One region of the Pseudoalteromonas luteoviolacea genome, then DNA from elsewhere that is predicted to be linked to it. Evidence: predicted binding sites of a transcription regulator. Region 1 holds the regulator's gene; the other holds the start of a gene.
The links. The regulator LexA, encoded in region 1, represses DNA repair genes until DNA is damaged. The targets are predictions, from matches to a motif close to TACTGTATNNNNATACAGTA.
Positions count from the first base shown of each region.

Region 2: a site for LexA is predicted at 3,194-3,213, ahead of S4054249_RS15015 (SulA-like leucine-rich domain-containing protein). Genes of this name have one in related genera too.

Region 1 covers NZ_CP015411.1:4,544,812-4,550,769, reverse strand. The annotation lists gene S4054249_RS19500 (IS110 family transposase) at 1-446, shown strand, start outside; gene S4054249_RS26660 (hypothetical protein) at 1,196-1,357, shown strand; gene lexA (transcriptional repressor LexA) at 1,857-2,468, shown strand; gene S4054249_RS19490 (DUF3313 family protein) at 2,800-3,498, shown strand; gene S4054249_RS19485 (efflux RND transporter periplasmic adaptor subunit) at 3,515-4,588, shown strand; gene S4054249_RS19480 (efflux RND transporter permease subunit) at 4,585-5,958, shown strand, end outside.
Region 2 covers NZ_CP015411.1:3,554,763-3,560,720, forward strand. The annotation lists gene cysB (HTH-type transcriptional regulator CysB) at 1-201, opposite strand, end outside; gene S4054249_RS15000 (hypothetical protein) at 481-1,242, shown strand; gene S4054249_RS15005 (NCS2 family permease) at 1,243-2,532, opposite strand; gene S4054249_RS15010 (tetratricopeptide repeat protein) at 2,652-3,107, shown strand; gene S4054249_RS15015 (SulA-like leucine-rich domain-containing protein) at 3,222-3,647, shown strand; gene S4054249_RS15020 (YchJ family protein) at 3,753-4,118, shown strand; gene S4054249_RS15025 (VC2046/SO_2500 family protein) at 4,178-4,699, opposite strand; tRNA gene S4054249_RS15030 (tRNA-Tyr) at 4,812-4,896, shown strand; tRNA gene S4054249_RS15035 (tRNA-Tyr) at 4,916-5,000, shown strand; tRNA gene S4054249_RS15040 (tRNA-Tyr) at 5,025-5,109, shown strand; gene S4054249_RS15045 (M48 family metallopeptidase) at 5,142-5,804, opposite strand; gene S4054249_RS15050 (ion channel) at 5,883-5,958, shown strand, end outside.

The DNA of each region.
Region 1 (5,958 bases):
TAAATGATGTCACTAAAAACCTAGAGCTGCTTGTTTCTCAAAATGAGCAATGCCAACGTGTTATTGCGCTTGAAGGTGTAGGTGTTTTAGGCGCAGCGGGGCTAATCGCCAGTTTGAGTCAAACGAAGCATTTTAAAAATGGACGATGTGCTTCAGTATATTTAGGCGTCACCCCAAAACAATTTAGCAGTGGCGGTAAAACTGTGATGCTGGGGATTGATAAATGTGCTGGAGATAAACAGCTAAAGTCCTGTTTATTTTTGGGGGCATTGTCATACATTTCTAATCTGCCGGAAAAGCCCAAGACATTGAAGCAGCAATGGCTGTTAAAGTTAGTTGCTCGTTCAGGTGTAAAGCGAGCTTGTATTGCGCTGGTGAATAAAAATATCAGAACTGCTTGGGCAATGCTGAAACAAGGTACGAATTACCAACCCGCAATGATTTAAAAAACATTTTAAAAAGAGTTCGACAACAATGTAATTAAAAGGTAAGACCAACCTTCTGAAAACCTGTCTGAACTTGAAGTGAGAATACACTAACGAAGCGTTTAGGACAGAAGGTGCGAATAAATCAAAGGTTAGAGAGTAGCGCTCTCAAAAGAAACCGTATATACGCAAGCATCTTTAATTTTAAAAAACATGTTGTCAAACAAGTGGAGTCCATATACGAGTTCAGGGTGACGGATAGGTTGAGTGCAGTGTTTGGTTAAAACGGCTCCCTTCACCTTGCGTAAAAGAAATGTACTCACTGCGTTCGTTGTCATTAACCTTTTTCACCATGTCGTCCTGAACTGGTTTCAGGATCCAGGCTTTACTTTTTTGATTCGGTTGCTGCGCTTGTAGGGGGGGGGATTGATTATCTCTTGTTAAAATGGGTCACTTCTCCTTGCGCGAAAAAGAGTGGTGCGCTTCGCGTGCTGTCATTAACTTTTGATTTTACTTGCATAAAATTTCTGTTAATTGCACTTTGTACTCTACTTCATGTCTAAATTTGCTATCAAATGTTTAAATTTATAGTTATTTTTTTTAAGTTAACCATTGTTTTTAATGGTTTTATTTTTGTTTTTAGAGGGGTTTAATCTCTCGTTTATATTGTTTTTATAGCAATTATTTAAATTTATTTATTTTCTTAAATTTAATTGAAAGTAATATTAAATGCTGCTAGTTTAACTGTAATCAACAAGGAGAAAATAAAAATGTTATTAAAACTAAAGAAAAAAAATATCAAAGTAATCAGTCATGATAAGGCAAATGTACCAGCACAGATGACTCCGCAGATTGCCGGTGGCTTTTTTAAAACATGGGAATGTACAGGTACAAGAACATGTCCAGGTACTTATACTACAAGTGCTTGTTAAAATATTGAGTAGATGAGCTATATAAAGTAGCTCATCTAGAAAATTAGGTTGAAACATTATCTTCCACGTAGTAGTTAATTCTCCTAATAGTGTCTTCCCCCACCTGTCCTAAACTACACTTACTATGATGTGTTTTATTGATATGCTATATAAGGCTCTAGTTTGAAGTGATATTAAATGCAGAGCAATTATAAAACCTTAATCTATTATTGGCATAAATATACTGATAATTTGGTTTTATAAAAGGAGAGTTATATATTCTATAAATTTTTAGTATCGTTTTTGGTCGCTGTACTGTGTTTTTTATCTTTAAGAGTAAGCTTGAAGCGGTGTGCAGTAAGAGTGACTTGACTAATCCCTTTCATAATGTTGCTTGGCTAAGCAATTAACCATATCTTCAGCAATCTCTCATTTAGCTCAAGTATTCGGCGTTAAGGATTGCGATTTAATTTTAACTGTATATACTCACAGTAAATGCACTGTATGGAAAACCAGTTATATGCGACCTTTAACTAAACGACAAGAACAAGTATTCGAACTTATCAAAGTTTTTATTAAAGACACAGGCATGCCGCCGACTCGAGCAGAAATTGCGGAATCTTTGGGTTTTCGTAGTGCAAATGCGGCTGAAGAACACTTAAAAGCACTTGCCAAGAAAGGTGTGATAGAAATGGTACCTGGCGCAAGTCGAGGTATTCGCTTAGTTGAAGCTGATGAGCCAGAGCAGCTGGGTTTGCCATTAGTTGGTCGTGTTGCAGCTGGTGAGCCTATTTTAGCCCAAGAGCATATTGAGAATCATTGCAAAGTTGATCCTAGTATGTTTCAACCATCAGCTGATTACTTACTTCGTGTAAATGGCATGAGTATGAAAAATATTGGCATAATGGATGGTGATTTACTCGCGGTACATCGCACGCAAGTTGCTAATAATGGACAGGTTGTTGTTGCACGTGTTGAAGAAGATGTGACGGTGAAACGTTTTGAAAAAGTTGGTAGAAAAGTTTTCTTACATGCAGAAAATGAAGACTTTTCACCTATTGAGGTCGATTTAGAGCAAGAAGTTTTTAATATTGAAGGCCTTGCTGTAGGTGTGATCCGCGGTAACCTTTAAAGCAGCCTATTTTTCTAAGCTGGGGTTTCAAGCTCCAGCTTCACTATCCAATGCTGTCTTTTTTAATCTTTAGAACCCTTTTAAGCTATACTTCCATATCATACACTTACGTTACATAAATATAACATTGGCTTTGTGGCTACGTGCTTGTTAAGCAAAAATAAAAAATTATTTTGCACTAAATCCATGATTCGCAGTCTGAGCTAGTCGTCTTAATTTAAAGAACAACATTAATTTGTATTCATGAGTTACATTTGATTTCAAAAGAGATCAAAGGCTTTCTTGTGATTGTGATAAAAACACTGGAAATGAATAGAATATGGAGCAGCCTATGACTTGGTTTAAAGTAGCATTAATTGCGGCTTTGGTTTGTATTGTGTCCGCTTGTGCATCAAGTTCAAATAATACACGTTCAGGTTTTTTACCTAACTATGATGTATTACTTCCCTCTGATGATTATGAAGACACTAACTTATTTGTAGATAGCACTTTTAACCGTGAAGCTTTAAGTAAAATTAAGGTGCTTTATATACCTCAGTTTGAAGTGTGGATTAACGCTTCTGAATCCGAGTTTTTAAATATTAACCCCCGGCATGTTGCTAAGTTAAGTCATTACATGCAGTCTCAAATGCAAGATAAATTGAGTCCTTACTATCAAGTGGTGACCACAAAACCTGCAAGTGCAGATGACACTGTGCTGACAATTGAAGGTGCTTTCACAGACGTACAATTTGAACCCATTTCATTACAGGTAAGAGATTTTGTGCCTATCCGGCTAGTGTATAACGCGGGTAAAACTGCCTACTTAGCCGCAACAGAGCAAACAGAGGCTCTAACCCATGTTTCTCTTGAGTCCGCATTTTATTTGGGAAGTAGTCAAAATCCAGTTGTGATGATGACAGCACACAAAGAATTAGATGCTGTACTAAAGGCCGATGGTACTGAGAACGTTGAAACGGTTAAGGCTGTGCTTGACGTATGGATAAATAATTTTGTTACTGCGATGACTAAACATCGTAATGTTCAGTAAATCTAAAGGAGCTTTTATGAAGATAATAAAAGGCAAGCAGCTAGGTGTTATGGCAATATTTTGCTTGGCGTTAATTGGTTGTTCAGAGCAAAAGTCAGAGCAAGAACAATCAGAGCAGCTTCGTCCAGTGCGGACATTATTACTTTCTTCACAAGTTGATGGCCCTTTGGTGGAGTTCCCTGCGGTAGTTGATGCTGCGTCTTCGGCGGACCTATCATTTAAAGTGCCAGGTGAAGTTATAGAGTTGCTGGTAAAGCAGGGGCAAGAAATTCAGCTTGGTGATGTTATTGCTAAGTTAGATGCAACAGAATACAAACTTTCTTTAGATGAAGCGCAGGCTAATTATAATAAAGCGCAGGCTGATTTTAGTCGTGCTAAGCAACTTATTAAATCTGGTACGATCTCGCAATCTGACTATGACCAACTACAGTCTCACTTTACGAGTGCAAAAAGTAAATTGGCGAATGCAAAAAATAACTTATCCTACACCAGCTTAAAAGCATCATTTTCAGGGGTTGTTGCACGCACGTATATAGAGCGTTTTGAAGAGGTGCAAGCTAAGCAAGTTGTTGCGACATTACAAGATATCAAGCATGTCACTCTTAAGGTCAATGTACCTGAGAGCTTAATGATTAAAGTCTCAAAAGATGCGCCGAAGCACATTATCGCCGAGTTTTCAGGGATCCCTGATAAAACATTTCCATTAGATTTTGTCGAAGTGAGCACACAGGCTGATGAGGTAACTAAAGCTTATGAAGTCACTCTCAGCATGACGCGTCCCGAGGGGTATAATATCTTGCCAGGTATGACAGCAAAGGTGCTTGCTAAGGGTGCTGATGTGAATAAAAGTGGCCTATATCTACCAATAAAAACGGTGCTTAAAGATGCATCCGGTAATTTTGTTTGGTCTGTTGAGTCTGTAGGTGCTGGCAAAGGAAAGATTAAGAAAAATCCTGTCGTGATTGGTGAGGTTTCCACGCTAGGTTTCCCTGTTATTAGTGGTGTCTCTGAAGGTACTTACATTGTTACTGCTGGCATGAGTAAAGTGAGCGAAGGCCAACTTGTAAAGTTTAACAAGGGGGCGCAGTGAATATAACCAGACTGGCATTAGAAAATAACCGGACAACATGGGTACTGATAGCGGCACTGTTGTTTTTTGGGATCATCTCCTTTAATAAAATGCCAAAGGATTACGATCCTGGCTTTATTATTAGAACAGCACAAGTGGTTACATACTTCCCTGGAGCAAGTCCACAGCGAGTGGAAGAGCTTGTCACTGATCAAATCGAAAAGGTCGTACAGCAGATCCCTGAACTGGATTTTGTCAGTAGTACCTCAAAAACAGGCGTATCTATCGTTAGCGTTAATATCAAAGAAAGCTATAAGAATATGCGGCCTATTTGGGATAATTTACGGCGCAAGATCCAAAGTATTGAGAAGGATTTACCCAGTGATGCACATACTCCTATTGTAAACGATGAATTTGGTGATGTATTTGGAATTGTCATTGGGCTTACTGCTGAAGGCTATACTTATCGTGAACTAGAAGATGTCGCTGAACAGGTAAGAGACACCTTGCTGCGCTTACCTGAGGCTGCAAAGGTTGAAATTTTTGGTAACCAAGAGCAGCGTGTATTTATTGAATTTGAAAATGCGAGGCTTGGTGCTCTCGGTATTTCGCCTAACCAGCTGAAAGAACAACTTGCATCACGTAATATAGTGAACCCAGGTGGTTCGATTTATATTAATGATGAGACCCTCGCGCTTGAGCCGAGTGGTAATTTTGAGTCAGTAGAGGACATTGCCAATACCATCATCAATGTACCTGGTAGTGAACAGGTATTGCTACTTTCAGATATTGCTGTTGTCTATCGTGATTATGTTGACCCTGCCAAGTCTAAAGTACGAGTTGGTTTGGATGAAGGCTTAACGATTGCTATCTCAATGCGTCAAGGCGGTAATAATATTGCATTGGGCGAGCAAGTGTTAGAATCCCTGAACTATTTAGAGAGTGTCTATCCCATTGGGGTTGAGTTTAAGTTGCTCTCTTTCTTACCTAAAGAAGTTGAACAGAAAGTCAGTGACTTTGTCTCAAACCTTTTGCAAGCGGTATTGGTGGTCACCTTAGTGATGTTATTCACTTTGGGTTTTAGAACGGGCCTGATTGTTGCCAGTCTGATTCCAATGAGTATGGTTTTTGGTATTTTGGTGATGTCATTTTTCCATATCAGCATAGACCAAATCTCATTAGCGGCATTAATCATCGCGCTCGGCATGTTAGTTGATAATGGCATTGTGATGTCTGAAAACATTATGGTGCAAATGGAGCGTGGTAAGGCTGCGATAGACGCCGCGGTGGATTCTGCCGATGAATTAAAAGTGCCTTTGTTAGTATCCTCATTGACAACAGGTGCCGCCTTTTTACCTATCTTTTTAGCTGAATCATCGACAGGTGAATAC
Region 2 (5,958 bases), 990 kb from region 1:
AATTATCTCATTACCAGCACTGGTGACATGTGTTAGGTGCTTACCACTGCGACCAAATATCTGCACACCCAATTCATCTTCTAGCATACGTACTTGTTTTGAAATACCTGGCTGAGAGGTATACAAACTCTCAGCAGTAGCAGATACATTCAAATTATGATTAAGTACTTCAACTATGTATTTCAATTGTTGTAGTTTCATAACATTGTTTATTTTTTTAGTTGTTATCCAATAAAAGACTTGGTTTACGCTGAACGCCGAGTCGGATCTTTTGTAAGACTAGCATAGTTATTGATAGCCTGATAGTAATTGTAACATTTACGCAATCATATAAGAAAAACGAATTAGAAACGTCTATACTGAAAAATGGTGTATTCAAATTCATTTACATACACCTTGTTATTAAAACTATCCAATATACAATTGTTTGATGTAATATAAAAAATTATCGCCTTGGGTAGTTTTCGTAGAGAATCGGGTATGTTTGTTTACATAATAGTATTGTTGATTGTTGCTTTGGTTATAATTGCGGTGTGGGTTAGTGCAATTCAACAGCACAAAGAAAAACAAGAAGCAGAAAGACGCAAAGAGCTAGCAAAACAAAAACGCATCATTGAAGAGTCAGAAGATGTTCTAGTCAATAGTGCCAATATACCTATGTCTGGAGCAATGCTTCAGGTCATCCAAAAAAGAGTACATAATGCACTGGCGACTATGGTTGAACTCTCACCTACTTCTCGAGAGTTAAAAAACCGTCTTCATGAATCAACCGAACGGATGAACTCTGAACCAGCTAACCTCAGTGACAGTGACAATGTTGCTTTACCTGACAACGATAAACAACTAATAGCCCTTGTACAAGGCATCAAAAAACTTCGTCAACTCCTGCGTTCAGAGCACAGCAAAGGAAAAGTTGATACACAAGTTTTCGTCAAAGAAGATCGTCGATTAGAAAAAATTCAGTTAAGGATCAATGTAGAGAGCCAAATCAAACGTGGCCTATCTGCTAAAACAGCGAATATGGTAGGCTCCGCAAGACAATATTTCGAAAAAGCTTACGCAACAATTATGGCGGTAACGTACAGCGACGAATACGTTACAGAAAAGAAAAATCAACTGGAAAGCTACTTGAACGAAATCAGCACCGAGCTTAAGGCGTCTAATGCATCAGCAGTTAAGAAAAAAGCAGAAAAAGAAAAGGACGATTTAGACGTCCTTTTCGCACCAAAAAAGAAGTGGTGATCAGCTGATTGCAAATTTCACAATGAATAATATCGTCAGTACCCAAACACTGATTGATATCTCTTCTTTTTTATTGCATGCCAATTTAACCGCGGTATAAGCGATAAACCCTAACGCAATACCATGTGCTATTGAAAATGTGAGTGGTGTCATTAATAGAACAACACTCACAGGAATTGCGTCTGTCATATCATCCCAATTTACCAACTTCAAATTTTGTAACATGAGCACAGATACATAGAGGATTGCACCAGCAGTGGCATATGCTGGAACCATCTTGGCCAAAGGTGCAAAAAACATCATAAGCAAAAAGCAGCAACCAACTACAACCGCAGTTAGCCCTGTACGTCCACCAACTGAAACGCCTGACACCGACTCAATATATGAGGTCGTAGTAGATGTCCCTAAGAACGACCCTGCTACTGTGGCTGAACTATCTGCTGATAGTGCTCGACCCAATCTAGGCATATTCCCTTTATCGTCTGCAATGCCCGCTTTTTGAGTCACAGCCACCAATGTGCCACTGGTATCGAACAGATCAACAAATAGAAATGCGAATACCACACTCAACATCGATATTTCTAGAGCGCCTACTATGTCTAGCTGACCAAATGTTGGTTCAATACTGGGAGGCGCAGAAACAATCCCCTGATACTCAACTAAACCCAATGCCCAAGCAATTACCGTGACCAACAATATGCTGATCAAAACCCCGCTTTTCCATTCTCTATACATCAGTGCGGTAATTACAAATAAACTAAAAATTGCCAGTAGAGGGCCTGGGCTGGTGATATCGCCTAACTGTACAAGTGTTGCAGGACTTGCCACGATTATGCCTGCATTTTTTAGCGCTATCAGCGCCAAAAATGCACCTATACCGGTTGCAATAGCACGCTTCAACACTACAGGAATAGCTTGTATGACCCACTCTCTCACTTTAAAGAGGCTTAACAATAAAAATAAACACCCAGATAAAAACACTGCTCCAAGCGCTGTCTGCCAACTATGGCCCATACCTAAAACAACTCCATAGGTAAAAAAAGCGTTTAAGCCCATACCTGGCGCTAAGGCAAGCGGATAGTTAGCGATAAAGCCCATGATAAAACAACCGATTGCGGCAGCTAGACAAGTTGCTACAAATGCTGCGCCGTGATCTATTCCGGCTTCAGCGAGCATTGCTGGGTTAACAAATACAATATAAACCATGGTGATAAACGTTGTGAGTCCCGCTACAACTTCGGTTTTTACATCCGTGTGTAGCGACTTGAGCGAAAATAATTTTTCTAGCATGTCTTTGTATTTTAAATGGAAACGAGGGCCGCGATTTTACCATAAATCATGACCTTTAACGGACAAATATAGTAAAAATCGGCTACAATGAAGACTAAGTTGTAATAAGTGAAGTGAGTATGAAAAGCAATCTATCAACAAAAGCGCACAGTGGTGACCTAGAGCAACAACTACTCAATGTGCTCGAGTTTGTGACTCAAGAGCCAGACCCTAAACACAGCTGGCCAGCAGCACAAGAGCCCGAGCAAGCTTATAAAAAAGGCCTTTATTACATCAAAGAAAAACAATATCCACTGGCTGCAAAGTGGATGAGACTCGCTGCTATGTCTGGAGATAATAAAGCCCAATTCTATTTAGGCCTGCTTTTTATTAAAGGGCAAGGAGTTCCTAAAAGTGTATTCCACGGTGTCGCATGGTTAAGCCTTGCTCAAAGCCAAGGTAATAATGCCGCGCAAAGCACGCTAAATGAAGTTCGTCCGCATCTAACAACAAAGCGTTATATAGATGCCCAGTGTTATGCAGCGACATTATTTGAACAAATACATCAGCAAATGCATTTTGGAGTGCATGAATAATCTAACGGTGATCTTCCGATTGAAAAAAGAACAAAAAATCATCAAATAAAACTTGATTAAAACCACTGTATGAAATACTGTATATACACTGTATAAAGAATCAGTGGTTTAATTATGTTGCACATATCAACGAACCTTAACGCACAGCAAAAAAACATTAATCAATATGATTGTTTTAATGTTTTGGACGCGGACGATGAACAAAGCACCAATGATATGCTATTAAAAATTTTATACCGATGTAATGCTATCGCTGGCTGGACACTATTGATTGTACCCGACCATGCAATCAATAAAACGATGCTAGACAGCAATGGGATAGATATAAATAAGCTACTAGTGCTCAAACAGAAGGATCTGATAAACTTGGAGCATACTTTGGATCGCGCTTTGTCTAATGGTAATTTTGCAGCTGTAATTACATGGCCAGGAGTTTTATCACAAAAGCAAATTGAGCATAGAAGTCTTAACTGCTCAAAAACAGCTTTGTATTGCTTTAAAAGCGACGCAAATTTACCGATGTCGAAACTTGCGCACTAACCATATAGGTCATTTATGTGTTTTTGTGGTAACACACAAACCTTTGAGCAATGTTGTAAGCCCTTTATTACAGGTCAAACAACCCCCATAAACTCAGAGCAGTTAATGCGCTCTCGTTTTAGTGCATATTGCACTCAAGAAGGCCAATATATTTTAGATACCTATGCGTCACAAACCCGAAGTGACCATACAGTTGAAGATATATTGGTATTCGCCAAACAGGTATCATTTATCAATTTAGACGTGATTGATACAGATGAAAATACAGAGTATCAATATGTAGAATTTAAAGCATATTATATAGAAGGTACACAACTTAGTGCCTTGCACGAGCGCTCAAGGTTTATTAAAGAAGGTGATCAGTGGCTATACCTCGATGGTGAGCTTTACCCTACTGAAAGCAAAAAAGTAAGCCGTAACGATCCTTGTCCGTGCTTAAGTGGGAAAAAGTTTAAGAAGTGTCACGGGTAACAAATAAATCTGGGTAGCTCAATTTAAACCTAATCAAGCTGCCTAGGTATTTGGATAGCTTATACGGCAACATTAAGTTGAGACTGCATTTCTCCACTTGAAAGTTGGTCGTAAAATGCCACTGCATCAATCTCTTTGTCTTTTACATCAACTTCAGGATGTTTTTGGCGATACAATTTCGCTCTTACTGCGGGTTCCAAATTCTCTACGATATGCAAGGGAATATGTAACTTATCATCACGAATATGAAATGGTTCTGGATCTAGACATTCGTTTAGCTTGATATCTTCCAACCCACCATCTTTAACAAAATATCGATTGTACTGCCCAATCGAGAAATCAAATTTTTCTGGCGCAAGAGGCTGTTTAGGGCCGACTTGAAGTGCTTTGCGTAATGACTCTTCTGATTTATCTACCTCATCAACCGCACTGCGAGGTAAATCAAACTGGCTAAAATCCAATACATCTTGAGATAATGCAGACAACAGTAACGCAAAGTCACCTCTTCTCGATTCATGAACACTCATACTCAACGCATTACCGAGTTGAGCCTCTTTGAGTAACAATTGTTCTATCTGCATGGATTTTCGCCAAAAAATTCTAAATTCAAAAATTTATCGGCATTTTTTGAAAAAACTTTAGGACATTTCTTTACTTCGTCAAAAACTTTGTTATTATCAGCGCCGTTGTTGAGGAGGGGTTCCCGAGCGGCCAAAGGGATCAGACTGTAAATCTGACGGCTCAGCCTTCGCTGGTTCGAATCCAGCTCCCTCCACCATCAACGACAAAGTACAATTGGAGGGGTTCCCGAGTGGCCAAAGGGATCAGACTGTAAATCTGACGGCTCAGCCTTCGCTGGTTCGAATCCAGCTCCCTCCACCACTTTGTACTTCTAAAATCTGTTATGGAGGGGTTCCCGAGCGGCCAAAGGGATCAGACTGTAAATCTGACGGCTCAGCCTTCGCTGGTTCGAATCCAGCTCCCTCCACCACTTCTTTTACTTTTCAATATTTTAATCTCTATTTATTGAATCACTTTAACATGCTCCTTCAGGTATGTTTTCGCTTTTTTAAACTCAGGGTAGTAACGCCTCACAATGTCCCAAAATGCACGGTTGTGCGCCATAACATAATAATGTGCTAACTCATGCACAATAACATAATCAATCACCCATTTTGGCGCACACGCCAAAGCGCTGTTGAACGCCAGCACCCCTTTGCTAGATAAACTTCCCCATCGCCTTTTATAAAATCTCACTTTTAGTGTTTTATATTTCGAGCCCATAAGAGACTCAAAATAAGGTAATCGTCCCTCTAAGTAGCCTGTTAACTCGGCGCTCAATAAGTCATGAATTTCACGTATCTGCTCTGTGCGTTCTGCCGTTAAAAGCGATTGAAGATGTACACAGGTATTTTGGTGATCGATAAAACTCATTGTTGCCCCGAAGTTGAGTGCAAACGGTTGACCATATATATTAATACTGTCTAGCTGCTCGCTCATAAGGTCCAACTTCTGAGTCACAAGTTGTTGCTTTTGCTCAACCCATGCCTGCTTACTTAACAACCAGCCCTTTAACCACTTTTCGCAAATACCATAAGGTGCATGGACAACAACTCCTTGCGGTTTAACACTGATCGCGACCGTTTTTCTACGGCGACTCAATTTGAGTTGGTAATTGAAATTCATAGTAAATTTATTGCTTTTTCATCTATCAATCTAATTTGCTGCTAATCTTTATACTTATTACGGAAAAAATAGGCTGCCATGACTAGTAAACCTAAGTGTCAGTACATATCTCCTGATGGACACAAATGCCAAGAAATCGACATGGGCTCTGGAT